2 regions of the Stenotrophomonas sp. GSD10 genome follow, and region 2 is predicted to be linked to the other one. Evidence: riboswitches for the same ligand, from Rfam matches in the RefSeq annotation. Region 2 holds a riboswitch; the other holds the start of a gene.
The links. A riboswitch is a leader RNA that binds a small molecule or an ion and turns the genes downstream of it on or off. The one in region 2 is predicted to bind cobalamin.
Positions count from the first base shown of each region.

Region 1: another riboswitch for cobalamin. It lies ahead of N4G47_RS20815 (epoxyqueuosine reductase QueH); the one in region 2 lies ahead of btuB (TonB-dependent vitamin B12 receptor).

Region 1 covers NZ_JAOCMC010000002.1:4,483,136-4,497,915, reverse strand. Annotated here, with positions in the region: gene N4G47_RS20835 (helix-turn-helix domain-containing protein) at 1-260, shown strand, start outside; gene N4G47_RS20830 (DUF1028 domain-containing protein) at 383-1,027, shown strand; gene N4G47_RS20825 (hypothetical protein) at 961-1,335, shown strand; partial or broken gene N4G47_RS20820 (patatin-like phospholipase family protein) at 1,424-3,297, opposite strand; cobalamin riboswitch at 3,429-3,622, shown strand; gene N4G47_RS20815 (epoxyqueuosine reductase QueH) at 3,815-4,486, shown strand; gene pncA (bifunctional nicotinamidase/pyrazinamidase) at 4,542-5,168, shown strand; gene N4G47_RS20805 (NYN domain-containing protein) at 5,345-6,025, shown strand; gene purU (formyltetrahydrofolate deformylase) at 6,140-6,991, opposite strand; gene N4G47_RS20795 (LysR family transcriptional regulator) at 7,106-8,017, shown strand; gene N4G47_RS20790 (NADH:flavin oxidoreductase/NADH oxidase) at 8,021-9,121, opposite strand; gene N4G47_RS20785 (NAD-dependent protein deacetylase) at 9,284-10,090, opposite strand; gene N4G47_RS20780 (acyl-CoA thioesterase) at 10,134-10,538, opposite strand; gene N4G47_RS20775 (LysE family translocator) at 10,630-11,265, shown strand; gene N4G47_RS20770 (ribonucleotide-diphosphate reductase subunit beta) at 11,484-12,503, opposite strand; gene N4G47_RS20765 (ribonucleoside-diphosphate reductase subunit alpha) at 12,648-14,780, opposite strand, start outside.
Region 2 covers NZ_JAOCMC010000002.1:155,071-169,850, forward strand. Annotated here, with positions in the region: partial or broken gene N4G47_RS00845 (pseudouridine synthase) at 1-522, shown strand, start outside; gene N4G47_RS00850 (HAD family hydrolase) at 519-1,202, shown strand; gene fabB (beta-ketoacyl-ACP synthase I) at 1,453-2,661, opposite strand; gene fabA (3-hydroxyacyl-[acyl-carrier-protein] dehydratase FabA) at 2,661-3,176, opposite strand; gene dinB (DNA polymerase IV) at 3,368-4,462, shown strand; gene N4G47_RS00870 (MBL fold metallo-hydrolase) at 4,734-5,645, opposite strand; gene N4G47_RS00875 (NAD(P)-dependent oxidoreductase) at 5,807-6,445, opposite strand; gene N4G47_RS00880 (LysR family transcriptional regulator) at 6,554-7,483, shown strand; partial or broken gene N4G47_RS00885 (class I SAM-dependent methyltransferase) at 7,480-8,270, shown strand; gene gph (phosphoglycolate phosphatase) at 8,336-8,992, shown strand; gene btuB (TonB-dependent vitamin B12 receptor) at 9,116-10,957, opposite strand; cobalamin riboswitch at 11,069-11,290, opposite strand; partial or broken gene N4G47_RS00900 (acyltransferase family protein) at 11,350-11,586, shown strand; gene N4G47_RS00905 (acyltransferase family protein) at 11,682-12,473, shown strand; gene N4G47_RS00910 (histidine phosphatase family protein) at 12,605-13,183, shown strand; gene N4G47_RS00915 (TfoX/Sxy family protein) at 13,275-13,637, opposite strand; gene N4G47_RS00920 (GAF domain-containing protein) at 13,634-14,116, opposite strand; gene bioD (dethiobiotin synthase) at 14,185-14,780, shown strand, end outside.

The DNA.
Region 1 (14,780 bases), 4.3 Mb from region 2:
AGACCGCGCGCATGCCTGATGGCCGCCGCCATTTCTGGCTGGCGCGGCAGGTCAGCAGCGGGCCGGTCGGCCACGGCCAGCCGCGCAAGACCTTCGCCGTGGCGCTGGGCTGCGACCTGCAGCACGCCGAGCGGCTGGTGTATTCGCTGGGGCTGGATGTGCAGAGCCCGGGCAACTCGGTATCGATCGGCCCGGGCTGCCGCGTGTGCCCGCGCGAGGACTGCATGCAGCGCGCATTCGCGCAGTTGCCGGGGCGTTGATGCCGTTGGGGTCAGATCCCTTTTGCCTGCAAAAGGGATCTGACCCCATGATGGGATGCGCGGGACTAAACCTTTCGTGCGTCGGCTGCATCCCAATCGGGATGCCCGCCCTGGAGACACCCATGTTCCTGCTACGCCCCTGCCTGGCCCTGCTGCTCGCTGCCGTCTGCGCACCGGCGTGGGCGACGTTTTCCATCGTGGCCTGCAACGAGGCCGGCGACTGCGGCGTGGCAGTGGCCACGCACAACCTGGCGGTCGGTGGCGTGGGTGTGCCGTGGGCGCAGGCGAAGGTCGGTGCCGTCGCCAGCCAGTTCGAAACCAACCCGACTTACGGGTCGAAGGGCCTCGCATTGCTGGCCAAGGGCCGCACGCCTGCCCAGGTGCTCAAGCAGCTGCTCGATGAAGACGGCGACTTCGATGGCACCACGCTGGCCGAGCGCCAGGTGGGACTGGTCAGCGCGCGCGGCGGCAATGCGCAGTACACCGGCGCCAGCGCACAACAGGCGGACTGGGCCGGTGCACACGGTGAGGGCATGCTCAGCGTGCAGGGCAACGGCCTGGCCGGGCCGGAGGTGCTGGCCGCCATGCAACGCCGCTTCCAGGCATCACGCGGCGCACTGGCGGCGCGCCTGCTGGCGGCACTTGAAGCCGGCCAGGCGGCGGGGGCCAACGCAGCGGGCAATGGTCGGCGGCGTTGCTGGTGCGCACCCCCGGCGGCGACTGGCAGGACACCGACCTGCGCGTGGACGCCGATCCACGCGCGGTAGCGCGGCTGCGCGAGCTGTACGACATGCGCCTGTCCAACGACGCAATCATCCGTGCCGAGCAACGCTGGGAGAAAGGCGATGTGGCCGGTGCGCGCGCCGCGCTGGCGACGTCGCTGTCGCTGGCACACGGCTGGGACCGCACCTGGGCCCGGGCTGCGCGGCTGGCCATGCGCCAGGGCGATGCCGCGCTGGCACGCGAGTATCTGGCCGGCCTGCGCACGCTCAACCCGGGCTGGGTAAAGCAGGAGCTGGCATTGCCGCTGTATGCGCCGCTGCGGGGTGATGCGGTGGTGGAGGCGTGGCGCTGAGGTACCCCGGGGAGGGTCAGATCCGTTTTCCTGCGGAAAACGGATCTGACCCCGATTGCCCCGAGGCGTGGATCTACCGAGCATCGGCTCAGTAGATCGGCGTCACCTTCATCTGTGGCAGTGGCCGCGGCGCCCCATCGGTGAGGTCGGGGCCAAGGTCGTCCCAGCTGCGGCCCTGTTCGACCATCAGCCCCCACAGCTGCTGTGACCCCAACCGCTTGTCTTCCGAGCCCAGCTTGTACGACGGTGGTGCCGGCACGCCGCTGGCGACCATCGAATAGGCTGCGCGATACGCCAGTACCTGCTGCGCCGGATCATCGGTACGCGCCACTTCCAGCGTGTAGCGCTGGTAGGCCGAGGCCAGGTTGCGCCAGCGGATCCAGTAGTGGTTCTCGAACGAGAACGCACAGAAGCGTGCACCGGCCAGGCTGCCCTTGTCGGCGATGCGGGTCAGCACCTCCTGCGGCATGTCCAGGTTCATTCCCCCTCGTCACCCTGCAGGCTGACGTGCACGATGCGGTCGCGGTAGCCCGGCGCCCGTGCCTGCAGCAGGTCGCGCCAGTTCTGCATGGTCGCCACCACCGCGAACAGGAAGCGGCCCAGTTCGGCGGCGGCCAACGGCGTGGCGATCGACTGGTAGGTGCGCTGCCAGCCGTGACGGTTTTCGGTGGGCAGGAACACCGCATGTTCCAGCGCCTGGCGGCCGCTGCTGCCATGACTCACGTCTTCGGCGTGCTGCGGGTAGACCAGGTTGATGGCAAAGGTCGGCCAGCGCGGCAGCGCGGCATCGAACAGGTGGATCGGGAAGTTGCTGCTGATGCCGCCATCGGAGAACCAGCAGATGCGGAAGGCGGTGATCACCGGGCCGCAGGTCTGCCCGGCACTGGTCAGCCCTTCCATGCTGTCGGCCACGTTGTGCTCCGGGTCGGCCGCCGCGGCCGTCGGCTCGCAGCGTCGCTCGCGGCGCGACGGCTCATGCAACGGCACCGCGCTGATCAACAGCGGGAAGCTCAGGCTCATGCGTGTGGCCACCAGCACCGGCAGCTGCGGGCCCTGCGGCAGGCGGTGATAGTGCCGCCCGTCCACCTCCAGCGGCGGCCCGGCATGGTCCACCAGCCACTGCACCACGCTGGCCGGGAACAGCTGCGCAAACTCCTCGCGCAGGAACCAGAACTGCGCCCCGCCCAGCGGCAGCGTGCGCGGTTCGTTGTGCGAGACACAGGTGGTGATCATCTGCAGGCTGATCGCATGCGGGCTGTCGGGCTCACCGGCGTAGCGCGGCGCGTCATGCAGGTCGGCGAAGGTCAACGGCGCGTCCAGTGCCTTGCCCGACAGCTGCTGCAGGCAGGTGTGCAGCCACTCGGTCAGTGCCGGCCTGGAGCGGTCGCGCCCCAGACCGCTGCACAGGCCCAGCAGGTTGCGCCGCGCCACCCGCGCCACCCGCAGCGCAGCGCCGGCCACACCCGCCCCATACGCGCACAGCAGCGACGGCACCAGCGTGGCCGCCATGCCGCTCCAACCACCGCCCCACCACCCCAGGCCGAGCAGCAGCGCCAGCGAAACCAGCACTTCCAGCGGTGCAATGGTGAACACCGCGATGGCCAGGCACAGCAGCTTGCGCGGCAGGCCGGCATTGCCGGTAAGTACCACCAGCAGCCGGTACGCCGCACGCGCACCGCGTGCAGGCTGGAACAGCCGATAGATGAAGCCGCGCTGCGACAGCTGCGCCGACACCGCCGACAATCCGTTGTAGCCCGCATCATCGGGCAGGCGCTCGCCGGCCTGCTGGCGACGATCGCCGCAGGCCGCCGCCGCCGCCACTGCAGCGGCGATGGCGCCGGCCGAGGTACCGCCGATGCTCTTGAAGCGGTATTCGCGGGCCAGCGCGAGTACTGCATTGGGATACACGATGCCGCTGGTGATGCCGCCCTTCATGACCAGATCGCAATATTTGTCTGCCACACGCCCTCTCCCGTCCGCTGGTGTCCAGTATGGCAAGGGACGCTCTCACAACCTGAGAAGTGAGCCACACCACTGCACGGAATTCGGTCCTTGACCATTGCCGCCAACCGGTCCACCGTGCACACGCCGAAGGTATCCCTGCCCTCGCTCCGGCAAAGGCAGGGATTTGAACGGGAATCCGGTGAAGGCGCCTGGCGCGCCCATTCCGGAGCTGCCCCGCAGCGGTGAATGGAAACGAATCCTGCCAACAGCACTGGGCTCACGCCTGGGAAGCGGCAGGGAGTAGGAGGGCTTCGGCCCGTGTCCATCAGCCCGAAGACCGGCCCCGGCCGGGGGACACGACCGTCCCCTGATTCGACCTGGACTCTCCGCGGGGAGGGTGCCGGGGCTGTCGTTGTCCTGCGCAGGCGGGCAGCGCGGTCGCGCGCGTCCTTTCCACGGTATCCGGTCAGACCCGTTCCCCACGCCCTGAGGCAGGGGCCGTCGCCGTTGCCGGCGGCCCCTGCGGTACCCGACCATGACCGAGCTCCAACGCCCCACCCTGACACTGCCCGCCAACGGCAAGCGCCTGCTGCTGCATTCCTGCTGCGCGCCCTGTTCGGGCGAAGTGATGGAGGCGATCACCGCCTCCGGGATCGACTACGCGATCTTCTTCTACAACCCCAACATCCACCCGGTGAAGGAATACGAGCTGCGCAAGCAGGAGAACATCCGCTTCGCGCAGCAGCACGACATTCCCTTCATCGACTGCGACTACGACACCGACAACTGGTTCAGCCGCGCGCGCGGGATGGAGAACGAACCCGAGCGCGGCATCCGCTGCACGATGTGCTTCGACATGCGCTTCGAGCGCACCGCACTGTATGCACACGAGCACGGCTACGACACCATCAGCTCGTCGCTGGGCATCTCGCGCTGGAAGAACATGGCGCAGATCAACGACTGCGGCATCCGCGCCGCGTCGCGCTACGAAGGCCTGCAGTACTGGGACTACAACTGGCGCAAGGGCGGTGGTGCCAGCCGCATGGTCGAGATCAGCAAGCGCGAGCAGTTCTACCAGCAGGAGTACTGCGGCTGCGTGTATTCGCTGCGCGATGCCAACCGCCATCGCCGTGAAACCGGCCGCGAGCGGATCAAGATCGGCCTGCTGTACTACGGGCAGGACGCTGAGACGCCGCAGGGCGATTGACGTGCGCTCGGGGGCGGCCACGCTGGTCGCCCCTTCAGTTTGTAGTGGATCTGCCATGACTGTCCTGCCCGCCGATGTCGCCCTGCTGGTGATCGACCTGCAGCCGGACTTCATGCCCGGCGGCGCGCTGGCCTGTGACCAGGGCGATGCACTGGTGGCGCCGATCAACGCGCTGCTGGCGCAGCGCCACTACCGCACGGTAGTGGCCACCCAGGACTGGCACCCGGCCGACCATGCCTCGTTCGCCAGCCAGCATCCCGGCCAGCGCCCATTCGAGACCATCCTGCTGCATGCACAGCCGCAGACCCTGTGGCCCGACCACTGCGTGCAGGGCAGCGAAGGCGCCGTGCTGCACCCCGGCGTGGACTGGACCTCGGCCGACCTGATCCTGCGCAAGGGCACGCGCCAACAGGTGGATTCGTACAGTGCCTTCCGCGAAAACCATGGCCCTGACGGAGAGCGCCCGGCCACCGGCCTGGCCGGCTGGCTGCACGAGCGCCGCATCCGCGAGGTGCACGTGTGCGGCCTGGCGCGTGACTACTGCGTGCTATGGAGCGCGCAGGACGCGGTGAAATCCGGCTTCCGGGTGAAGTTCCTGTGGGAGCTGACCCGGCCGGTGACCGAGGCCAACGACGCGATGGTGCGCGAGGCGCTGGGCAAGGCGGGGATTGCGGTGATCTGACCCGCGTGCTGCCCGGCGTGGCCCGGCACTACCTGGTCATCATGTCGCCTCTGCCGCTTGTATGCCCCTGCAGACAGCAACACAATGAACCTCCAGCCCTCCAAGTACGCCCCCTACAGATCGCGGGACGGCCGAACCGAGGGCTTTTTACTGGAAGGAATCGAAAGGGCAAAGGCATGCCAACGGCGATCCTCATCGATGGCGGATACTTCGTTAAGAGATTCCGCCGGATTGAACCTCACAACGCCAGCAACGCTGAACGTGCCGCAGAGGTTGCCTACCGGTGGGCACTTGCGCACCTGACTTCGTCGGGGTGTGAACGACGGGATCTCTACCGCATCTTCTTCTACGACTGCCCACCACTCCGGAAGCGGATGCACAACCCGATCTCGGGCGCCTGCATCGACTATGCACGCTCGCCGGAAGCACACTTCAGGATCAGCCTTCACGAGGCCCTGAAGCAGAAGCGAAAAGTGGCACTGCGTCTTGGCCATCTCGCGGACTCCGGTTCGTGGACAACCGATTCACGAACGCTCGATGCGCTCCTGAAAGGCAAGCGCTCATTCTCCACGCTCCTGCCCGGCGATCTGCACCCTGAAGTCAGGCAGAAGGGCGTTGATATGCGTATTGGTCTGGATATCTCATCGTTGTCGCTGAAGCGGCAGGTTCGCCAGATCATACTGGTGGCGGGCGATGCCGACTTCATACCAGCCGCCAAACTCGCGCGTCGCGAGGGCGTTGATTTCATATTGGACCCGATGTGGTCTTCGATTCCGCCTGGCCTTCTGGAGCACATTGATGGCGTCCGCTCAACGTGCCCCAGGCCTATCTGCAGGAAAGGCGTGGAATGCGAATGAAGCCGCTCCTCTTGGAGAGTGAGAAAACCGCCGGGCATTACCGGTCATCGGTGGTAGTGCCGGCCGCTGGCCGGCAACCCCGGGATAGGTGCCGTTGCTGGCCAGCGGCCGGCACTACCGGAATACGACCGTGCGATGCCCGTTGAGCAGGATGCGGTGCTCCACATGGCGGCGCACCGCACGTGCCAGTACCTGCGACTCGGTATCGCTGCCCAGCCGCACCAGCTCGCGCGGCGCCATCGCATGGTCGACGCGGGCCACGTCCTGTTCGATGATCGGGCCTTCGTCCAGATCCTCGGTCACGTAGTGCGCGGTGGCACCAATGATCTTGACCCCGCGCGCGTGCGCCTGGTGGTACGGCTGCGCGCCCTTGAAGCTGGGCAGGAAGCTGTGGTGGATGTTGATCGCCCGGCCAGCCAATGCGCGGCACAGCGTGGGTGACAGGATCTGCATGTAGCGCGCCAGCACCACCAGATCGATGCGTTCGCGCTCGACCAGATCGATGATCTGCTGCTCCTGCACCGCGCGCGTTTCCGCGTTCACCGGCAGATGATGGAACGGCACCTGGTAGGACGCGGCCAGCGGCGCGAAGTCGGCGTGATTGGACGCCACTGCGGCGATGTCCACCTTCAGCTGGCCACTGTGGGCACGGAACAGCAGATCGTTCAGGCAATGCCCCTGCTTGCTGACCAGCACCAGCAGGCGCGCACGGCGGCGACCGTCGTGCAGTTGCCAATCCATGCCGAACTCGGCCGCCAGCGTGGCCATCGCGGCATGCACGGTGTCCAGCGGCAAGCCGGCGTCGCGGTCGAAATGCACGCGCAGGAAGAAGCGGCCGCTCTCCTCGTCGCCGAACTGCTGGGCGTCGAGGATGTTGCAGCCGTGGTCGAACAGCAGGCCGGACACACGGTAGACGATGCCGGTACGATCGGGGCAGGACAGGGTGAGGATGGAGTCGGGGCGCATCCTGGCAGTGTAGGCCAGCAGGGTGTTGATCGGATCGATGGTCACCGATGCAACCGAAGGGCTTGGTTCTGTCCCAAGCGATACTTGGCCGATCCCATGGCAAGCTGGTAGGTCATGAACCTGTTGCAACTGATCCGCAGCTTCACCCGCACGGCAGAGACCGGCAGCATTGCCGCTGCGGCCCGCACCCTTGGCATCAGCGCCACCGCCGTCGGCCAGAACATCAACCGGCTCGAGGCCCATCTGGGCGTACGGCTGCTGAACCGCAGCACGCGCCAGCTGGCACTCAGCGAGGCCGGTGCGTTGTATCTGGTGCAGGTGCGGCACATCGAAGCCGACCTGGCACGCGCGCAGGCGATGGTCACCTCTGGCGATATCGAACCGGCCGGGCCGCTGCGCATCGCCAGCAGCAGCGCGTTTGGTCGCCATGTACTGGCACCGTTGCTGCCCTCGCTGCAACAGCGCTACCCGCAGCTGCAGCTGGAGCTGCGCCTGAATGACCGCGCCGTACAGCATGGCCCGGAGGCGGTGGATGCCAGCATCCGCATCGGTGCGCAGCTGGAGGACGGCGTGGTCGCACGGCAACTGGCGCGCGTGCCGTTCGTGTTCTGCGCTGCCCCGGCCTACCTGCAGGCGCACGGTACCCCGCAACACCCCGCCGATCTGGGCAGCCATCGCGGCCTGCTGCACCGCTTCCCCACCGATGGCCGGCCGTTGCGCTGGGGCCTGCTGAAGGACGGCCAGCGCGTGGACGCCGCGCTGCCGCCCAGCATGGTCTGCGATGACATCGATGCGCTGGCCGCCCTGGCCACCGCCGGGGCCGGCATCACCCGGCTGGCCGCGTTCGTGGCCGAACCCTATCTGCGTGACGGCCGCCTGCGTGCGGTGTTCGACACCGACAGCGCATGGCGCCCGGAACCGATGGACGTCTACTTCTGCGTCAGCGACCGCCGCGACTTCACCGCCAAGATCCGTGCGCTGTTCGAGCATCTGCAGGCCGGCATGGCGCCGGCCTGGCGGGTGTGAGCCTCAGCGGGTCTTGAACACGCCGCGTGCATCGCGCGGTTCGCAGCGCAGGTACTGCGGCGCCGGTAGCACGCTCTCGCGCAGTGCGGCGGCGGCGTGCCACGGCCAACGCGGGTCGTAGAGAATGCCGCGCGCCAGCGCCACGGCATCGGCATGGCGGTGGCGCAGGATCGACTCGGCCTGCTCCGGCTCGGTGATCATGCCCACGGCGATGACCGGCATGCGCACCTTGGCCTTGATCGCCGCCGCGAACGGCACCTGGTAGCCCGGGCCGACGGTGATCTTCTGGCGCTCATCCAGCCCGCCGCTGGAAACGTGCAGGAAATTGCAGCCGCGTGCGTCCAGCACCTGAGCCAGTGCTTCGCTCTGCACCAGGTCCCAGCCACCTTCGACCCAGTCGCTGGCGGAGAGGCGCACACCCACCGCGACCTTGTCCGACACCGCCGCGCGCACCGCGTCGAACACCTCCACCAGCAGACGCAGGCGGTTCGGCAGCGAGCCACCGTAGCCATCGGTGCGACGGTTGCTCAGCGGCGACAGGAACTGGTGCAGCAGGTAACCGTGCGCGGCATGCAGCTCGATCAGCTCGAAGCCCAGGCGCTCGGCGCGCACCGCGCTGGCGGCGAAGGCGGCGATGACCTCGGCGATGCCGGCCTCGTCCAGTGCCTGCGGTGCCGGATCGGCGGCATGGAACGGCAGCGGCGACGGTGCCACCGTGGGCCAGCCGCGGGCATCGTCGGCCGGCAGCTGGCCACCGCCATCCCACGGGCGCCTCACCGAGGCCTTGCGCCCGGCGTGGCCAAGCTGGATGCCCAGCGGCATCGGCGACCAGCGGCGGACGCTGGCCAGCACCTGCGCCAGAGCGGCCTCGGTGCCGTCGTCCCACAGCCCCAGATCGGCCCAGCTGATGCGGCCGCGTGGTTCGACCGCGGTGGCTTCCAGGATCAGCAGGCCGGCGCCGGACTGCGCCAGGTTGCCCAGATGCATGGCGTGCCAGTCGCTGGCGCGGCCGTCTTCGGCGGAGTACTGGCACATCGGCGCGATGACGATGCGGTTGGACAGGGTGAGGGGGCCGAGCGAGATCGGCGAAAACAGCTGGGTCACGGCAATGCGGGGGCAAGCGGATGGGGAGCGTATTGCACCGCCGCACGGCCTGCGAATCAACCGTGTGGATGGATCGCTGTTTCGCGCGACCTGGCTGAGCCGAGCGTGGGCTCGGCTCTACAGAAACCAACAACCCCTTGTAGAGCCGAGCCCACGCTCGGCTCAGCCCGCCACCCAGCCGGCCAACGCCTCGGCGCAGTCGCGTTCATCCTTGAACTGCAGCAGGTCGTCGGCACGGGTGCGGCCCCGGTTCAGCGCCGCTACCGGCAACCCTGCCCTGGCGGCGGCCTGCACGAAGCGGAAGCCGGAATACACCATCAGCGAGGAGCCCACCACCAGCACGGCGTCAGCCTGTTGCAGGTGGTCGTGCACCGCCGCCACGCGCTCACGCGGCACGTTTTCGCCGAAGAACACCACGTCCGGCTTCAGCACCCCGCCGCAGTGCGGGCACTCGGGCACCACGAAGCGGGAGAAATCGGCCTCCAGATCGGCGTCGCCATCGGGAGCGATGCCGCCCTCCAGGGCATCCCAGCCTGGATTGGCATCCAGCAGCCGCTGCTGGAAATCCTCACGGCTGCTGCGGCGTTCGCAGCCCATGCAGCGCACCAGGTCCAGGCGGCCATGCAGGTCGATCACATTGTGGCTGCCGGCGCGCTGGTGCAGGCCGTCCACGTTCTGGGTCAGCAGCACCTGCAGCTTGCCGCGGGACTCCAGCGCGGCCAGTGCCTGGTGGGTGCCGTTGGGACGGGCCAGGCCGAAGCGCGGCCAGCCCAGCAGGCTGCGCGCCCAGTAGCGCTGGCGGGTGGCCGCCTCGCCCATGAAGGCCTGGTAGGTCACCGGCGGCGTGCGCTTCCACTGGCCGTCGGTGTCGCGGTAATCGGGAATGCCCGAAGCGGTGCTGCAGCCGGCGCCGGTCAGCACGAACAGGCGCTGGGCGCGGTCGATGAAGTCGGTCAGCGGCGGGGTCATGGTCTTCAGGTGGGGGCGTGGGGGCGCCCCCGCAAGCATCGCTTCAGGGCGCAGCGGGCAGACGCGGCACGGCCGTGGGCTGGCCGTCTTCACCCAGCGCGATCATCACGAAGTGGCCGCGGGTACACAGCTGGCGCTCGCCGCTGTGCAGGTCTTCGGCAATCAGCTCCACTTCGACCTTCATCGAGCTGCGGCCGACCTCGACGATACGGCCGATGGTTTCCACCATCTGTCCAATGCGGATCGGCAGTTTGAAGTCGACCTGGTCGCTGCGTGCGGTCACCACGGTGCGGCGGGAATAACGGGCGGCGGCCAGGAACGCGGCCTTGTCCATCCACGCCAGCGCCTGGCCACCGAACAGGGTGCCCATGTGGTTGGTGTGGTTGGGGAAGACGATTTCGGCCATGCGCACTTCGATGGGCGGCACGGTCTCGGGGATCGGGGTCATGGCGGGGATGTCGGTGTGGGGTGCGCCAATTTTAAGCCAGGCCCCGTGCAGGCGGCGCTACACTGCGCCACGCCCACTGCCAGGACTGACCATGCCCGCACCCTCCGACCTTGTGGCCTTCGCCCTCATCTCGCTGGGCATGGTGCTTACACCCGGGCCGAACATGATCTACCTGGTCTCGCGCTCGATCTGCCAGGGCCGCACCGCCGGCCTGATCTCGCTGGGCGGGGTCGCGCTGGGCTTCGTGTTCTACATGCTGTGCGCGGCGCTGGGCATCACCGCCCTGCTGATGACCGTGCCGCTGGCCTACGACACGCTGCGCATCGGCGGTGCGTTGTACCTGCTGTACCTGGCCTGGCAGGCGCTCAAGCCCGGCGGCCGTTCGCCGTTCGCGGTACGTGACCTGCCGCAGGACAGCCCGCGCAGGCTGTTCGCGATGGGCTTTCTGACCAACCTGCTGAACCCGAAGATCGCGGTGATGTACCTGTCGCTGCTGCCGCAGTTCCTGCAGCCGGAAGGCCATGGCAGCGTGCTGATGCAGTCGCTGGTGCTGGGCTTCACCCAGATCGCGGTCAGTGTCAGCGTCAACGCCGTGATCGCGGTGATGGCCGGCAGCATCGCCGGCTTCCTGGCCGCGCGCCCGACCTGGCAGGCGGTGCAGCGCTGGCTGATGGGCACGGTGCTGGCCGGGCTGGCGGTACGCATGGCGGTGGAAGGGCGGCGCTGAGCGTAGCGTCGAGCTTGCTCGACGGCCGTTGAGCCTTTGTAGAGTCGAGCTTGCTCGACTGCATTTCGCGTAAAGCAGTCGAGCAAGCTCGACTCTACAAAGGCCCGCATGCGGGATACCGGACGGTAGAGCCGGGCCATGCCCGGCGAGCGCGTAAGACCACAAAAAACCCCGGCGTTGGCCGGGGTTTTTCGTTGCAACCGGAATGACCGCTTCGATCAGAAGTTCATGTCGAAGGCGACTTCGCCCTGCACGCCGACCTGGTAGGCCGAGACGCGACGTTCGAAGAAGTTGGTCAGTTCCTGCACATCCTGCAACTCCATGAACGGCAGCGGATTGCGCACGTTGTACTTCTTTTCCATGCCCAGCTTGGCGAAGTGCTGGTCGGCGCAGTGCTGCAGGTACTGGCGCATGTCGCGGGTCGAGATGCCCGCCACGCCGCCGGACAGCACGTCCTCGGCGAACTGCACTTCGCATTCGATGGCCTCGGCCAGCATGTCATAGACCTGCTGCTTCATTTCATCGTCGAACAGGTCCGGCTCTTCCTCACGCACCACGCGCACCGACTCGAACGCGAACTCCATGTGCGCGCTCTCGTCGCGGAACACCCAGTTGGTGCCCGAGGCCAGGCCCGGCAGCAGGCCGCGCGAACGGAAGTAGTACACGTAGGCGAAGGCGGCGAAGAAGAACAGGCCTTCGATGCACGCGGCGAAGCAGATCTGGTTGAGCAGGAACTGGCGGCGCTCGGCACGGGTCTCGATGCGCTTCAGATCCTGGATCGAGTCGATCCACTTGAAGCAGAAGTCGGCCTTCTTCTTGATCGAGTCGATGTTCTCCACCGCGGCGAAGGCTTTGACGCGCTCCTCCGGGTCCGGCAGGTAGTTGTCGAGCAGGGTCAGGTAGAACTGCACGTGCAGCGCTTCTTCGTACAGCTGGCGCGACAGGTACATGCGCGCTTCCGGCGCGTTCAGATGCTGGTACAGGTTCAGCACCAGGTTGTTGGACACGATCGAATCGCCGGTGGCGAAGAACGCGACCAGGCGGTGGATCAGGTGGCGCTCACCCGGCGACATCTTGCTGTGCAGGTCGGTGATGTCGATCTGGAAGTTGATCTCTTCCACCGTCCAGGTGTTCTTGATCGCGTTCCGGTACATGTCATAGAACTGCGGGTAGCGCATCGGGCGCAGGGTCAGTTCAAAACCGGGATCGAGCAGCATCTGCTTGGGCTTGTCGGCCATGGGTGTTTCCTTGAATTCCTGGGTGAGCCGCCGGGCATGGCCCGGCGCTACCGTGGGTGTTTTTCCGCAGCCGAGCATGGCTCGGCTCTACAGGTGCGAGGTGTTCGAGTGCCGACCAACGGTCGGCACCCACCGCGCGGTGTTTTACTGGCAGGCCTCGCAGGCTTCCGGGTTTTCCAGCGAGCAGGCGACCGCTTCGTCCGGGCTGAACACCTTGGCCGGGGCCGCGCTGCTTACCGTGGTCTTGGCGATCTTGGTGGCCGGGCGCGAACGCAGGTAGTAGGTGGTCTTGATGCCCTGCTTCCAGGCGTACATGTACATGGACGACATCGCGCCGATGTTCGGGCTTTCCATGAACAGGTTGAGCGAGGCCGACTGGTCGATGAAGGCGCCACGCTCGGCGGCCATGTCGATCAGCGAACGCATCGGCAGTTCCCACGCGGTGCGGTAGACCTCGCGCAGGGTTTCCGGAATCTGCGCCACGCCGGCGATGGAACCTTCGGCCAGCTTGATGGCATCGCGCATGTCAGCGGTCCACAGGCCCAGCTTCTTCAGCTCGTTGACCAGGTAACGGTTGACCTGCAGGAAGTCGCCGGACAGGGTCTCGCGCTTGAACAGGTTGGACACCTGCGGCTCGACGCACTCGTAGCAGCCGGCGATCGAGGCGATGGTCGCGGTCGGGGCGATCGCGATCATCAGCGAGTTGCGCAGGCCATGCTCCTTGATGCGCGCACGCAGGGCATCCCAGCGTGCGGTGTCTTCGGGCACCACGTTCCAGGCGTCGAACTGCAGTTCACCACCGGCGGCACGGGTGTCGTTGAACGACGGGTGCTTGCCGCGTTCCTGGGCCAGCTCGCAGGAGGTTTCCAGCGCGTGGAAGTAGATCGTTTCGGCGATCTTCTTCGACAGTGCGCGGGCTTCGGCGCTGTCGAACGGCAGGCGCTTGCGGAAGAACACGTCCTGCAGGCCCATGCAGCCCAGGCCGACCGGACGCCAGCGCAGGTTGGCGCGGCGGGCGGTTTCGATCGGGTAGAAGTTCAGGTCGATGACGCGGTCGAGCTGGCGCACGGCCAGGCGCACGGTCTCGGCCAGCTTCTCGAAATCGAAGTCGTTGTGCTCGTCGAAGTGGTTGCCCAGGTTGATCGAACCCAGGTTGCACACGGCGGTTTCATCGTTGGAGGTGACCTCCAGGATTTCCGTGCACAGGTTGGACAGGTGGATCACGTTGCCGGCGCGCAGGGTCTGGTTGCTGGCGCGGTTGCACTTGTCCTTGAAGGTCATCCAGCCGTTGCCGGTCTCGGCCAGCGTACGCATCATGCGGGCATACAGCTTGCGCGCGGAGATGGTGCGGCTGGCCTTGCCCTGCGCTTCGGCCTGCACGTAGGCCTGCTCGAAGGCTTCGCCGAACAGGTCGGTGAACTCCGGCACGACGCGCGGATCGAACAGCGACCATTCCTGGTCGGCCTCGACGCGCTTCATGAACAGGTCCGGCACCCAGTTGGCCAGATTCAGGTTGTGGGTACGGCGGGCTTCGTCACCGGTGTTGTCACGCAGCTCGAGGAAATCCTCGACGTCGGCATGCCAGGTTTCCAGGTAGACGCAGGCGGCGCCCTTGCGCTTGCCGCCCTGGTTCACCGCGGCCACCGACGAATCCATGGTCTTCAGCCACGGCACGATGCCGTTGGAATGGCCGTTGGTGGACTTGATGAGCGAACCACGCGAACGCACGCGGGTGTAGCTGACGCCGATGCCGCCGGAGAACTTGGACAGCTGGGCGATATCGCCGTACTTGGCGTAGATCGATTCCAGCGAGTCCTGCGGCGAGTCCAGCAGGAAGCACGAGGACAGCTGCTCGTGGGTGGTGCCGGAGTTGAACAGGGTCGGGCTGGACGGCAGGTAGTCCAGGTTGCCCATGCGCTTGTACAGCGCCAGGGTCTCGGACACGTCCTCGCTCAGCGCGCTGGCGATGCGCAGGAAGAACTGCTGCGGGGTCTCGATCACCTTGCGGGTGTGCGGGTGGCGCAGCAGGTAGCGGTCGTACAGGGTACGCAGGCCGAAGTAATCGAAGTTCAGGTCCAGCGAGATGTCGATGGCATCGTTGAGCTTGCGTGCGTTGGTCTGCACGAAGTTCAGCAGGCGGTCGTTGATCAGGCCCACTTCGTGGCCACGGCTGACCGACTGCGAGAAGGCGTAGATTTCCTGGCCCGACACTTCCTTGGCGATGTAGTTGGCCAGCAGGCGCGCGGCCAGACGGCCGTACTCGGGCTCTTCACCGAT
Region 2 (14,780 bases):
TATCGCGCTGCACAAGCCGGCCGGCTACACCTGCTCGACCAAGGACACCGGCCGCCTGATCTACGATCTGCTGCCGCCGCGTTTCCGCGACCGCGACCCGGTGCTGTCCACCGTCGGCCGGCTGGACCGGGACACCAGTGGCCTGCTGCTGCTGACCGACGACGGTGGCCTGCTGCACCGGATCATCTCGCCGAAGTCGAAGCTGCCCAAGGTCTACGAAGTGGAACTGGGCGAGGATCTGCGCGGCGACGAAGTGGCGCTGTTCGCCAGCGGCACGCTGATGCTGGAATCGGAGAAGACCCCCTGCTGCCGGCTGAACTGGAAGTGCTGGACGCGCGTCGTGCGCGCCTGGTGCTGCACGAAGGCCGCTACCATCAGGTACGCCGCATGTTCGCCGCCACCGGCAACCACGTGCAGGCCCTGCATCGCAGCCGCGTTGGCGGCCTGGACCTGCAGGGGCTGGACGAGGGGCAGTGGCGGCAGCTCACGTCCACCGACCTGGATACGCTGTTCGCTCCATGACCGCCATCGCTGCGCTGCCGTTCCTGCCCGCTGCCGTCATCTTCGATATGGACGGCCTGATGATTGACAGCGAGCGGGTCTCGCTGGCCTGCTGGAGCGAGGCGGCTGATGCATTCGGCCTGGGCCTGGACGACTCGGTATTCCTGCGCATGGTCGGACTGGGCGACCGCGATTCGCACGCGCTGCTGCGTGCGCAGGGCATCGAGGACAGCGTGATCGAAGCGGTGGCCGCACACTGCCATGAGTTGTACGAAGCGCGCACCCAGACCGGCCTGCCGCTGCGGCCGGGCATCGTGGCGCTGCTGGAACTGCTGAAGGTGCACGCAATTCCGCGTGCGGTGGCGACCACCACGCGGCAGCCGCGCGCCAACCGCAAGCTGGCCGCTGCCGGCCTGCTGCCGTACTTCGATGCGGTGATCACCAGTGGCGATGTGGCGCGGCCGAAGCCGGCACCGGATATCTATCTGCTGGCCGCGCAGCGGCTGGGCCAGGCACCGGAACGCTGCCTGGCGCTGGAGGATTCACCGGCCGGTACGCGCGCCGCATTGGCGGCGGGCATGACCGTCATCCAGGTGCCGGACCTGGTGCACCCGGACGAGGAACTGCGCGCGCTGGGCCACCGCATCGTCGGCTCGCTGGTGGACGCGCACGCGCTGCTGCTGCCGCTGCTGCCGAAATAACCGGGTTGGCAGTCGAGCAAGCTCGACTCTACATTCAAGGGTGGGTGCCAACCTGGGTTGGTACTGAGCCGAGCATGGGCTCGGCTCTACATCCATGGCAACCGCTCCGGTGGGCGCCGACCGTTGGTCGGCACGCTTCACCGCTCTGGTAGGTGCCAATCTTGGTTGGCACGCTTTTCGATGCAGTCGAGCAAGCTCGACTCTACATCCACCGGTGGGTGCCGACCGGTGGTCGGCACACCTGTCCCCATCACACGCGCCCGAACACCAGCGCCGCGTTGGTGCCACCGAAACCGAAGCTGTTGGACATCACCGTGTCCAGCTTCTGCTCGCGGCTCTCACGCAGGATCGGGAAGCTCTCCACCTTCGGGTCCAGCTCGCCGATGTTGGCCGAGCCGGCAACGAAGCCATCGCGCATCATCAGCAGGCAGTAGATCGCCTCGTGCACGCTGGCCGCACCCAAGGAGTGGCCGGACAACGCCTTGGTCGACGACAGCGGCGGCACCGCATCGCCGAACACTTCGCGGATCGCGTTGAGCTCGGTGACATCACCCAGCGGGGTCGAGGTGCCGTGGGTGTTGAGGTAGTCCAGCGGGCGATCGACGCCCTGCAGTGCCATCTTCATGCAGCGCACCGCGCCTTCGCCGGACGGCGCCACCATGTCGGCACCGTCGGAGGTGACGCCATAGCCGATCAGTTCGGCATGGATGTGCGCACCGCGCGCGACCGCGTGCTCGTAATCCTCCAGCACCAGCATGCCGCCGCCACCGGCGATGACGAAGCCGTCGCGGTCCTTGTCATAGGGGCGCGAGGCGCTGGCCGGGGTGTCGTTGAAGCTGGTCGACAGCGCGCCCATCGCATCGAACATCACGCTCATCGACCAGTGCAGGTCTTCGCCGCCACCGGCGAACATGATGTCCTGCGCGCCATGACGGATCATGTCCGCGGCCGCGCCGATGCAGTGCGCCGAGGTCGCGCAGGCGGCCGACAGCGAGTAGCTGACGCCCTTGATCTGATAGGCGGTGGCCAGGCAGGCCGAGACCGTCGAGCACATCGTGCGCGGCACCATGTACGGGCCGACCTTGCGCACGCCGCGCTCGCGCAGCAGATCAACCGCACCGATCTGCCATTCGCTGGAGCCGCCGCCAGAACCGGCGATCAGGCCGGTACGAAGGCTGCTGACCTGCTCGGCGCTGAGCCCGGCATCGGCGATGGCATCGCGCATGGCCAGGTAGGCGAAGGCCGCCGCATCGCTCATGAAGCGCTTCTGCTTGCGGTCGATCAGTGCTTCCAGTTCGAGGTCGACGCGACCACCCACCTGGCTGCGCAGGCCGGCCTCGGCATGGTCGGCCAGTGCGGTGATGCCCGAGCGGCCTTCGCGCAGCGCGCTGGAGACCGTATCCAGATCATTGCCGAGGCAGGACGTGATGCCCATGCCGGTGATGACGACGCGACGCATCAGAAGCTCCCGGTTTCGGTGAACAGGCCGACGCGCAGGTCGCGGGCGCTGTAGATTTCGCGATCATCCACGTACATGCGGGCGTCGGACTGGGCCATCACCAGCTTGCGGTTGATCACCCGGCTGATGTCGATCTCGTAGCGCACGAGCTTGGCCTCCGGCAGCACCTGGCCGGTGAACTTCACCTCGCCACAGCCGAGCGCGCGGCCCTTGCCGGGGGCGCCCAGCCAGGTCAGGTAGAAGCCGGTCAGCTGCCACATGGCATCCAGGCCCAGGCAGCCGGGCATCACCGGGTCGCCGATGAAGTGGCAGCCGAAGAACCACAGGTCCGGGCGGATATCCAGTTCGGCGCGTACCATGCCCTTGCCATGCGGTCCGCCGTCCTCGCGGATTTCGGTGATGCGGTCGAACATCAGCATCGGGTCGTTGGGCAAACGGCCGGCAGCGGTGCCGAACAGTTCACCGCGTGCGCTGGCCAGCAGCTGTTCGCGGTTGAACGCGTGGAGACGGGTCATGAAGCACAATCCTGGAAGCGGGGAAACAGGGAAACAAGCGCTCGAGGATGCCCGTGGAAACTGCGCCGAGCAAACATTTCAACCGTACGCAACCGTAGTGTTTTCAAGGGAATACGCGCATCCTGTTGATGTGCAACGACCATACTTCGGCGTGTGGCCCGCACCGCCTGCCCCCGCCTCTCCCACCTGACATGACCCGACTGCGCAAGATCATCCACGTCGACATGGACGCGTTCTACGCGTCGGTGGAGCAGCGCGACGATCCCTCGCTGCGCGGCAAGCCGGTGGTGGTGGCCTGGCGCGGCGCGCGTTCAGTGGTCTGCGCGGCGTCGTACGAGGCGCGGGTGTTCGGCGTGCGTTCGGCGATGCCTGCGGTGCGCGCTGAACGCCTGTGCCCGGACGCGATCTTCGTGCCGCCCGACTTCGCACGTTACAAGGCGGTGTCACAGCAGGTGCGGGCGATCTTCCTGCGCCATACCGACCTGGTCGAGCCGCTGTCGCTGGACGAGGCCTATCTGGATGTGACCGAACCGAAGAGCGGCATCGAACTGGCCACCGAGATCGCCCGCACCATCCGCGCGCAGATCCGCGAGGAAACGAACCTGACTGCTTCAGCCGGGATTGCGCCGAACAAGTTCCTGGCCAAGATCGCCTCGGACTGGCGCAAGCCCGATGGCCAGTTCGTGATTCCGCCGCAGCGCGTGGATGCGTTCCTGGCACCGCTGCCGGTGAACCGCGTGCCGGGTGTGGGCAAGGTGATGGAAGGCAAGCTGGCCGCGCGCGGCATCGTCACCTGTGGCGACCTGCGGCAATGGGCACTGATCGATCTGGAAGAGGCCTTCGGCAGCTTCGGCCGCAGCCTGTACAACCGCGCACGCGGCGTCGACGAGCGCCCGGTGGAACCGGACCAGCAGGTGCAGTCGATTTCCTCGGAAGATACTTTTGCCGAAGACCTGCTGCTGGAAGACCTGGGCGAGGCCATCGTGCAGCTGGCTGAAAAGACCTGGAAGGCCACCCGCAAGACCGAGCGCATCGGCCACACCGTGGTGCTGAAGCTGAAGACCGCGCAGTTCCGGATCCTTACCCGCAGCTTCACCCCGGAGCGCCCGCCGGAGTCGATGGAAGAGCTGCGCGACATTGCGTTGGCGCTGCGCGCGCGCGTCGACCTGCCGGCCGCGACCCGTTACCGCCTGGTCGGTGTCGGCCTGGGTGGCTTCCGCGAAAAGGAGCCGGTGGTGCAGGGGGAATTGTTCGAGCACGAACCCAACGATTCCCCGCGAAGCTGATCTATGTGTCGACCAAGGTCGACACCCACCAAGAGCAGGCCATGCCATCCAGACAGATTGCGGAGATCTGTCGAAGGCGGGGTGGGTCCGGTTGCGGGGGCGCGAGCGCCATGGATGGCGCGACCGAGCCTCCATGGACGGATTCACGGCGTCCCCCGCAACCGGATCCACCTCGCCATCCCACGGATAGCCAGCTGTTGCTGTTGCTTCGGCTGTGGCCGTTGCATTGAGCAGGTGCAGGGCGCAGCCCTGCAAAAGAAAACTCCCTACCTCACGGCCATTGCATCTCGCCCTTGGCCACCTTCGCGCTCAGCTCCAGCGAACTTTCGCCGGCCAGCGTCGGGTAGCGCGCCTGCATCGCCTTCACCAGTGCCGCACTGTCCCTGGCCTTCGCCGTCTCGGCATCGAAGGCACGGATGTAGTCGGCGGTGAAGCGCAGCGCGCTGGTGTCCAGCGCCGCACCGGGTGCGTAGTGGCCCGGCACCACCACCTTCGGCTTCAGTGCCTGCAGGCGTTGCAGCGTCTGCAGCCAGTCGGCGTGCGACTTCGGCGTCTGCGTATCGGCCATCCACACATGTTCACCGGCCACCACCGGAATGCCGCCGACGATCGCACGCAGCGACGGCACCCACAGCACGCTGCGGTCCGGGGTCGGGCCGTCCAGACCGATCAACGGCAGGCGTTGGCCTTCCAGCTGCAGGGCATCGCCGTCGAGCACCTGCGGCAGCACAATGCGTGCGGGTGCATCGGCGCCCATCTTCGGCCCCCAGTAGGCCAGCTTGCCGGCCTGGGTCTGCTGGATGTGGGCGACGGTCTGTGCGGTGGCAACGATGCGCGCCTGCGGGAACGCATCCTGCACGGTGGCCAGGCCGAAGTAGTAGTCCGGATCGCCGTGGCTGATGTAGATCGTGGTCAGCTGCTTGCCGCTGGCGCGGATCAGGTCCACCAGCCTGCGCGCATCGCTGGCACCGAACTGCGCATCGACCAGGATCGCGTCGTGGCGGCCCTCGATCAGCACCGAAGACACCGAGAACATCGCCTGCGGGCCAGGATGGAAGGTCTGCAGGTGCAGCTGGGATTTCGCCGCCGTGGCGTGCGCCGGGCTGGCCGGCGCGGCCAGCAGCGGGGCACTGGTGAAACTGGCGGCCAGTGCGAAGGGAAGCAGCAGGGCAGCGGTGCGCATGGGCAATTCCTTGTGTCGGATGGGGAGCCGAGCGTGGGCTATGCCGGGCGTCCTTGCCCGGCCCCCTACGGGCCGTCGCAAGCGACGTTGGCAACGGCTCCTGCCGTTGCCTTCGGCTCTACAGGTAGGTAGCGCCGGGCCAAGCTCGGCGGACGGCATGATCAATACGCGGCAGTGATGATCTGCTTCGGGTACTGGTGCGCCTCCAGCTCGGCCACGAACGCCGCGCCGTAGTCGGCGTAGCTGATGCGGCTGTGGCCGCTGGCGTCGGCCAGGAAGGCCCTGGGCTGCACGCGGTACTGGCCACGTTCTTCGCCCGGGCCGATTTCAGCGGCCGGCGAGAAGAAGGTCCAGTCCAGGTCGTCCACCGCCTGCAGGCGCTTGAACGCTTCGCGGTGGGCCAGCGCGTACGGCTTGTAGGCCTCCGGGAAGTTCGGGGTATCGACCAGCTGCATGCCCGGCGCGACTTCCAGGCTGCCGGCGCCACCGACCACCACCAGGCGCGGCACACCGGCCTTGCGTGCGGCCGCAGCCAGCTGCGCGGCCACTTCGCCGACGCGGCCGACGTCATCACCCGGGCGCGGGCCGTAGGCGCTGGCCAGCACGTCGTGGCCGGCGATGGCGGCCACCAGGGCGTCCTGGTCATCCAGCGAGGCGATCACCGGATGCGCGCCGGCCAGTTCGGCCGGCAGGTCCTGCGCGCTGCGCACGATGACGGTGAGTTGATGGCCGTGGGCCAGCGCGTGGCGGGCGATCTGGCGGCCGATATTGCCGGTGGAACCAACGAGGGCGATCTTCATGGCAGGACTCCGTGGGGCGGTGTGGGGTGGGAATGGGGTCACTCTAGGCCGCTGCAGTCGCTCGAAAAACAGCGTATAACGCGCTTGTTTGTTGCAGGAATCGAGCAGATGGACCGATTGACCGCCATGACCGTGTTCGTCGAGGTGGCCGAGCGCGGCAGCCTCACCGCCGCCGCCGAGGTGCTGGACATGTCGCGGGCGATGGTCACCCGCTACCTGGCCGAGGTCGAGGGTTGGCTGGGCGTGCGCCTGCTGCACCGGACCACGCGCCGGATCAGCCTGACCGGTCCCGGCGAAGCGGCACTGGCGCGCTTCCGGCAGATGCTGGCCATCGGCGAGGAGCTGCAGGGCGAACTGGCCAGCGACGATCCCGAGCCGCACGGCACGCTGCGGGTGACGGCCAGCGTGTCGTTCGGACAGAGTCACCTGGCGCGCGCGGTGGCCGGCTTCGTCGCGCGGCACCCGGCGGCGCGCATCGAGCTGCTGCTGGTCGACCGCACGGTCAACCTGGTGGAGGAACGGGTGGACCTGGCGGTGCGCATCGCCCGCCAGATCGACCCGAGCCTGATCGCGCGACGGCTGGCCACCTGCCGCTCGGTGCTGTGCGCGACCCCCGCCTACCTGCAGTTGCACGGTACTCCCACGGCGCCCGAACATCTGGCCGCGCACAACTGCCTGACCCATCACTACGTGGGCAAGAGCCTGTGGCAGCTGCACCGCGATGGCCGCTCACTCTCGGTGGCGGTGGGCGGCAACATCAGCGCCAACGAGGCGTCGCTGTTGCTGGAAGCGGTGCGTGCCGGCGCCGGCATCGCCATGTTGCCGACCTACCAGGTGGCGCCGCTGCTGCGCAGTGGCGAGCTGATCGAGCTGTTGCCCGAGTTCAGTCTGGACGAGCTGGGCATTCATGCGGTGTACGCATCGCGGCGCCAGCAGCCCGTTATCATGCGGCGATTCCTGGACTTCCTGGCCGAATGCTTCGCCAGCCCGTCCTTCCAGGATCTGGATTGGCGCCCACCGGGCAAGGAGAACGCATGAACCATGGACAGGCCCTGATCGACCACAACCGTGCTGCCTGGGATCGCCAGGCCAGCGAGGTGCGCGAATGGTCGCGCCCCGTGGACAGTGCCACCGTCGCCGCCGCCCGCGAAGGGCGATGGCAGGTGCACCTGACCCGCGCGCGCTGCCGCTGGACTGGCTGGGTGATGTGCGCGGCCGCCGCATCCTGTGCCTGGCCTCTGGCGGCGGCCAGCAGGCGCCGGTACTGGCGGCGGCCGGTGCCGAGGTCACCGTGTTCGACCTTTCCGATGGGCAGCTGGAACAGGACCGTGCGGTGGCCGCGCGCGATGGCCTGCAGCTGCGCACCGTGCAGGGCGACATGCGCGATCTGCACGCCTTCGCCAGCGGCAGCTTCGATGTGGTGTTCCAGCCGATCTCCAATCTGTACGTGCCCGACGTGCGCCCGGTGTGGAACGAGTGCCACCGCGTGCTGGCCCGCGATGGCCTGTTGATGGCCAGCTTCTACAACCCGGTGCTGTTTGTCGGTGCACGCGATCCGCAGCTGGATGCGCAGGGCCTGATCCGGCCGCAGTACGCCATTCCCTACTCGGATCTGGAAGACCTGGCGCCGGCCGAGCGCGAAGCGAAACTGGCCCGTGGCGATGCATTGACCTTCGGCCACAGCCTGACCGAACTGCTCGGCGGCCAGCTCGATGCCGGCTTCGTCATCGATCGCTTCATGGAAGACTGGCAGCCACAGCCACGCTTCCTCATCGATCGCTATCTGCCCACTTTCCTGGCCACGCGCGCGCGCCGCATCGGTTGAGGCCGGTCTGGCAGGAAAACGGGCGGCGTACAATGGACGGCTCCACGTCGTGCAGGTGCCGTCCCTTGTCGTATCCCTATCCGCTGGTTGTGTTCGACCTTGATGGCACGCTGGTGGACAGCGCTGCCGATATCGCTGAAGCGCTGAACCGCACGCTGGAGCAGATCGGCATGGCGCGCGTGCCCGAATCCACCGTGCTGGGCTGGATCGGCGACGGCGTGGGCCGGCTGGTTGAACAGGCCATGCAGGCGGCCGGTCGCAAGGTCGATCTGGCTGCCGTGATGCCGGTGTTCATGGTGCATTACCGCGACTGCCTGCTGCGCAGCCCGCAGCTGTTCGAAGGGGTGACCGGGGCGCTGGCGCAGCTGCGTGCCCGCGACGTGCCGTTGGCAATCTGCACCAACAAGCCCGAAGCCCTGGTGCCGCCACTGCTGCAGCACCTGGGCATCGCCGACGCGTTCGCGCTGGTGCTGGGCGGTGATTCGCTGCCACAGCGCAAGCCCAGCGGCGAGCCGCTGCGCCACATCGCCGCCCATTTCGGGCTGCCGGTGGAGGACTGCCTGATGGTCGGTGACTCGCTCACCGATTTCCGCGCCGCCGAAGATGCCGGCATGCCGATCGCACTGGTGCGCTACGGCTATCCGCGCGGCCTGGATCTGGCCACCGCGCATGCGGTGGCGGTGATCGATGACCTGCGCGAACTGCCGGGGTTGCAGCGTTGATTCAACGGACAACGCCGGTCGTCGGGCGGTAACCCGGGCCAACGCACTGGGTAGTGCCGGCCGCTGGCCGGCACCCCGGAATGCGTTGCCGAAGATCCCGATGTTGCCGGCCAGCGGCCGGCACTACCTCGGCTGGTAGCGCACGCTCAACTGGTACTCGCGGCCGGGCTGGTTGAACCACGCCACCGTCTCGTACCTGCGGTCAAACACGTTGGCCGCGCGCGCCAGCAGCGACCACGACGGCGTCAATGCGTACTCGGCGCGCAGATCCAGCGTGCCGTAGCCGCCGACCTTCACCGTGTTGGCGGCATCGTCATAGCGCTTGCCCGCACCCTGCACGGTCAGCCCGGCGCGGAAATCACCGAAGCGACGGTCGATGTCCAGGCGAGCGGTCTGCTGCGCGCGGCGCGGCAGCCAGTTGTCGAACTGGGCATTGTCAGCGGTGCGGTTGCGCGGGTCGGTGTAGCTCAGCTGCGCGGTGATGTCGAAGCCGGCCAGCAGCGCGCCACCGGTCAGTTCGGCGCCGCGGATGCGCGCCTTCTCCACCTGCTGCATCCGGAACGTCGCGGCATCGTAGGTGATCAGATCGTCGATGCGCGTTTCGTACACGTCCAGGCCCCAGTGCCAGCCCTGGCCCTGCTGCGAAACGCCCAGATTGGCGCTTCTGGACTTCTCCGGATCCAGGGTCGGCACGCCGCTCCATGGGTCGTACAGGTCGCTGAAGGTCGGTGCCTTGAAGGCGGTGCCGTAGCTGGCGTTGAGGCGCAGGCCGTGGCCCAGCTCCATCGCCCAGCCGACGCTGCCGGTGGCGTGGTTGCCGAACTGCTGGTTGTCGTCGTTGCGCGCGCTGGCCTGCAGCTGGTGGCGACCGAAGCGACCCTGGTACTGCACGAACACGCCGGTATTGCGGCGGCTGTCGACGAGGTAACCGGCGCTGCTGCCGTCCAGATTGTCTTCGCTCCAGTCGACGCCGGCGCTCAGCAGCTGGCCTTCGGCCACGCTGAAATCACTCTGCAGCGAAGCGCTGTCACGGTGGGTCTGCGCGCTGCCACGCACATCGAAGGCGCCGAAGTTGTCCGATTCGTTGTCGCTGCGTCCGACGTTGGCGGTGACGGCCACGCGCTCGGACGGGGTGTAGCGCACCTTGCCGGCCAGCACCTGCTGGCGGGTTTCCGAATAGTTGTAGTAGCCGTCGTAATGGTTCTTGCCATCGGCGCGCAGCGCGCTGCCTTCCACGTTCCACTGCTCGTTGAAGGTATAGCCGCCGCGCAGACTCTTGGACAGGTTGCGGTAGCCGTCGCGGTCAGGCTCGTCGGCGAAGCAGCCGGTGAACAGCGTGGCCGAGCCACGGCAGGCATCAATGCCATCGGAATGCTGGTAGGCGATGTCGGCGCCGAACCAGCCGCGCTCGCTGCCGCCGCCGATGCCACCGCTGGCCTCGCGCAGGCCATTGCTGCCGCCACCGAGCTGGAAGTGCGGGGCGAAATCGCCCTGGTTGCGGCGGGTGAAGATCTGGATCACGCCACCGATGGCGTCGGCACCGTACAGGCTCGACTGCGGACCACGGACGATTTCCACGCGCTCGATCTGCGCCAGCGGCAGGTCCTGGTACATGGCCAGACCGAGATCGGCGCTGTTGATGCGCACGCCATCGACCAGCACCACGGTATGGCCCGAGTTGGTGCCGCGCAGGAACAGCGAGCTCTGCTTGCCGAGGCCACCGGCATTGGTCAGGTTGATGCCGGCACGGCCGCGCAGCAGTTCCTGCAGCGAGGTGGCCTGGCTGGATTCGATCTGCGCACGGTCGATCACCTGCGCTGGCGCGATGCTGTCCTGCAGGGCGATCGGGGTGCGGGTGGCGGTGACCAGGATCTGGTCGAGCGCGGTGGTGTTTTCGTTGGCCTGCGCCAGCGCGGGCAGGGCGGCCAGCACGGCCAGGGACAGCATTCGGGACTGCAGCTTCATGGGGGACTCCAGGTGCCACGCACGCCCGCGTGGCGAAGGGGAGAAGCCGTGAAGGCAGGCACGCGCCGATGCCCGCAGGCTGCAGGCATCCGGCGCCATGCCCACCGCATCGCGACCTGAGGCTTCCGGGCCGGTCTCCGGGCTCGCCGCCGGGTGGCGCGAGGCCACCGTCCAGGCGCCTTCCCGTGCGCGCGGCACAGTGGCGTATTGCCTGGAACTGACGTGCTTACCGTTGCGGGGGCAGCGCCGGCATGGCGCGGAATCACGCGTCACCGGCTTCCCGTTTCAACCTGCCGGCCGAAGCCGCAGGTCACCTGGAAGTGCGCGCAGTCTAAGTCATTGCCTGCCGCGGGCGTTAGAGTAGTGGCCTCTTCAGGTTCGTGCGAGTGGCCATGGTTGCGAAGGATCGCCTGCAGTTTCTCGATGCCCTGCGCGGCCTGGCGGCGGTGTACGTGGTGCTGTACCACGTACAGTCGATGCCGGCACCGGCCCTGCCGGTAGCGGCGGCCTGGCTGCCGGCCGTGCACATGGGGGCCACCGGCGTTGCGCTGTTCTTCGTCATCAGTGCGTTTTCCCTGTGTTACACCATGCCCCGGCACCAGGCCAGTGGCCGGCCGCTGCTGAGCTTCTACCTGCATCGATTCCTTCGCATCGCGCCGCTCTTCTATGTGCTGTTGATGTTCTCCCTGTTCCGCGATGGTCGCGGCGACCATGCCGGCCATTCATGGGGGAGATCGCGGCCAACCTGTCCTTCACCTTCAACCTGTTCCCGGGATGGGAAGCGGGCATCGTGTGGGCCAGTTGGGCGGTGGGCGTGGAGATGCTGTTCTACGCCATCTTTCCCGCGCTCTACGTGCTGGTCGGCAAGGCGCGCAGCGCCTGGGCCCTGTTGATCGGGTTGCTGGCGCTGGTGGCGTTGGCCTGGACGGGCGTGCTGGGCCCGAGCCTCCAGGCCTCGCTGGGTGACTACGGTTGGCTGCGCCATGCCCCCGTCTTCGCGATGGGGCTGGTGGGCTTCCATGCCTTTGCTGCATTGGCGCGGTTGCCGGCACCGCGCGCGCGGCGCTGGGCAAAGGGGTTGAACCTGGCGGGTGTGCTGTTGTTGCTGCTGGCCGCGTCCTCAGCCGCGTGGGCTGCCGCCGGCCCCTGGCAGTGGCAGTTGTCGGGGCTGGGCTACCTGTGCCTGCTGCTGGGCTTCTCGCAGTGCCCGCCGCGTTGGCTGGTGAATCGCTTCTCCGCCTGGCTGGGCACGGTGAGCTATTCGCTTTATCTCGGGCATCCGATCGTCATCGCGGTGCTCGGTCCAGTGTTCGCGCGGGTGCTTGCCGTCCAGGGCGGCAGTGTCGGCTACCTGTTGTGCGCGGCGATGACGCTGCTGGTGGTACTGCCGCTGGCTGCACTCGGCCATCGCTTCGTCGAAGCACCGATGATCCGTCTCGGCAAACGGCTGATGTCGCCCGCCACGCCGGTGCGCAGCGCCGTTGCAGGTGGGCAGCCAGAGGGCGGCGCACGCTAGAATGATGCGCCCCGTCGCGGGGCATCCGTTCTGGAAGTGTTGCCGATGATTCTGTTCCAACCGCTACCGATCCCCGCCGCTGGCCTGTCCGAGGCGCTGCCGCGCCGGCAGGTACAGACCGGCCGGCAGCGATGATTCTCGATCTGGTCCGCCACGCGGGCAACGGCCGTGATGAATACCTCGATGGCCGCAGCGATCCGCCGCAGCTGGCGCGCCTGCCGCAGGAACTGGTGGAGGCTTACGCCGGGCAGGAATGGCAGCGGGTGATCAGTTCGCCGCGCCTGCGTTCGCTGCATACGGCGATGGCGCTGGCCACCCCGCGCGGACTGGATGTGGAAGCAGACGAGGAATGGGAGGAGCTGGATTTCGGCGATTGGGACGGGCAGTCGCTGTTCGACCTGCCGGAGGACGCGCTGGCAGCCTTCCACGCCGATCCGCATGCGTTCCCGCCGCCCAACGGTGAAAGCTGGGGCCACTTCGAACGGCGCATCGCGCGCGCGCTCGACCGGCTGCTGGACGAGGAGGAGCCGCTACCGACGCTGGTGGTCAGCCACGGTGGCCCGCTGCGCATGGTGCTGTCGCAGGTCTGCGGTCTGCCGATGTCGCTGTGCTGGGCCTTGCGCATCGACCACGGTACCCGTCTGCGGGTGTGGCTGGAGCGCGGTGAGGTGGGCCTGGTGGGCGAACTGCTGGAGCTGCAGCAGCCGTAACCCTGTTGGTGCTTCGGCCGTCCGTAGAGTCGAGCTTGCTCGACTGCTTTCGGCAGAAGTCGAGCAAGCTCGACTCTACCGGCGCGCGCCGTCAATCCTCGTCGGCGTCGTCCGCTGCGCTGTCCTCAGCGTCACCGTCGTCATCGAAGCGCTGCTCATGCACCGGACCCGAGGCCGGGCCGGCTGCCTTCAGCGGATGCGCGGCGATGCGTGCCTCGTAGTCCTGCACCAGCGCTTGACGCTGCGGCTCGCTCAGTTCCTGCCAGTGGCAGTCCAGCAAGGCCCCTTCCAGCGAGTACAGCAGGTTCAGGCTGGGCTTGAAGCCGGCCCGCTTGACCTTGACGAACGCACCGACCGCACCGATCGCGGCCAGGTCCTCGCGGCTGCGCAGGCCGACCTGGCGCAGCCAGGCTGCACTTTTCGGGCCGATGTTGCGCAGCTTCGGTGCGCTCATCCCAGCGCCTCGACGAACACGCGCGCGATGGCTTCCAGGCCGGCCTGGTCGTCGGCATCGAAGCGGCCGACCTTGGGGCTGTCGATGTCGAACACGCCGATCAGCTCATCGCCGCGCAGCAGCGGCACCACCAGTTCCGAGCGTGAGGCCGAATCGCAGGCGATATGGCCGGGGAAGGCATCGACGTCCTCCACACGCTGGGTTACGCGCTGGCTGGCAGCGGCGCCACACACACCCTTGTCCAGCGGAATGCGCACGCAGGCCGGCAAGCCCTGGAATGGGCCGACCACCAGCTCCTTGCCGTCGTACAGGTAGAAGCCCACCCAGTTCAGGTCGGGCAGGGCGTGGTAGACCAGTGCGGAGAGGTTGGCCGCATTGGCAATGCGGTCGGACTCACCGTAGACCAGGCCACGGGCCTGCTCCAGCAGCTGGGCGTATTGTTCCGGCTTGCTGCCGGTCAGCGAGGCATTGGCGAACATGCATGCAGTCTAGCAAGCGCACCGGGCCGGCGATAATGAACGCTCTGTTGCCCTGTTGGAGCCTGTCGATGCCGTTGCCTGCCACCCTGCCGCCCGCGCTGTTCGTGACCGGCACCGATACCGAGATCGGCAAGACCGCCACCAGCACGGCGCTGCTGCATGCCCTGCGCCGGCGCGGCCTGCGTGCCGTTGGCATGAAGCCGGTGGCCAGCGGCAGCGAAGACCGGGGGCAGGGCCTGCGCAACGAGGATGCGCTGGCGCTGCAGGCGGCCAGCTGGCCGGTACCGGACTATGCCGACCTCAACCCCTATGCGCTGCGGCAGCCGCTGGCCCCGGAACTGGCGGCCGCCGAGGACGGCGTGCAGGTGCAGCTGGCACCGATCGTGGCCGCGTTCGAACGCCTGCGCGCGCAGGCCGACATCGTGGTGGTGGAGGGCGTGGGCGGCTGGCTGGCGCCGGTCTCGGCCACGCTGGATCAGCTCGATCTGGTGCGTGCGCTGCAGCTGCCGGTGCTGCTGGTGGTGGGCATGCGCCTGGGCTGCGTCAACCACGCGCGGCTGACCGCGCAATCGCTGCAGGCCAGCGGCGTGGAATGCCTGGGCTGGATCGGCAATCACATCGACCCGGCCATGCAGCGCCAGGACGAGAACATCGCCACGTTGCA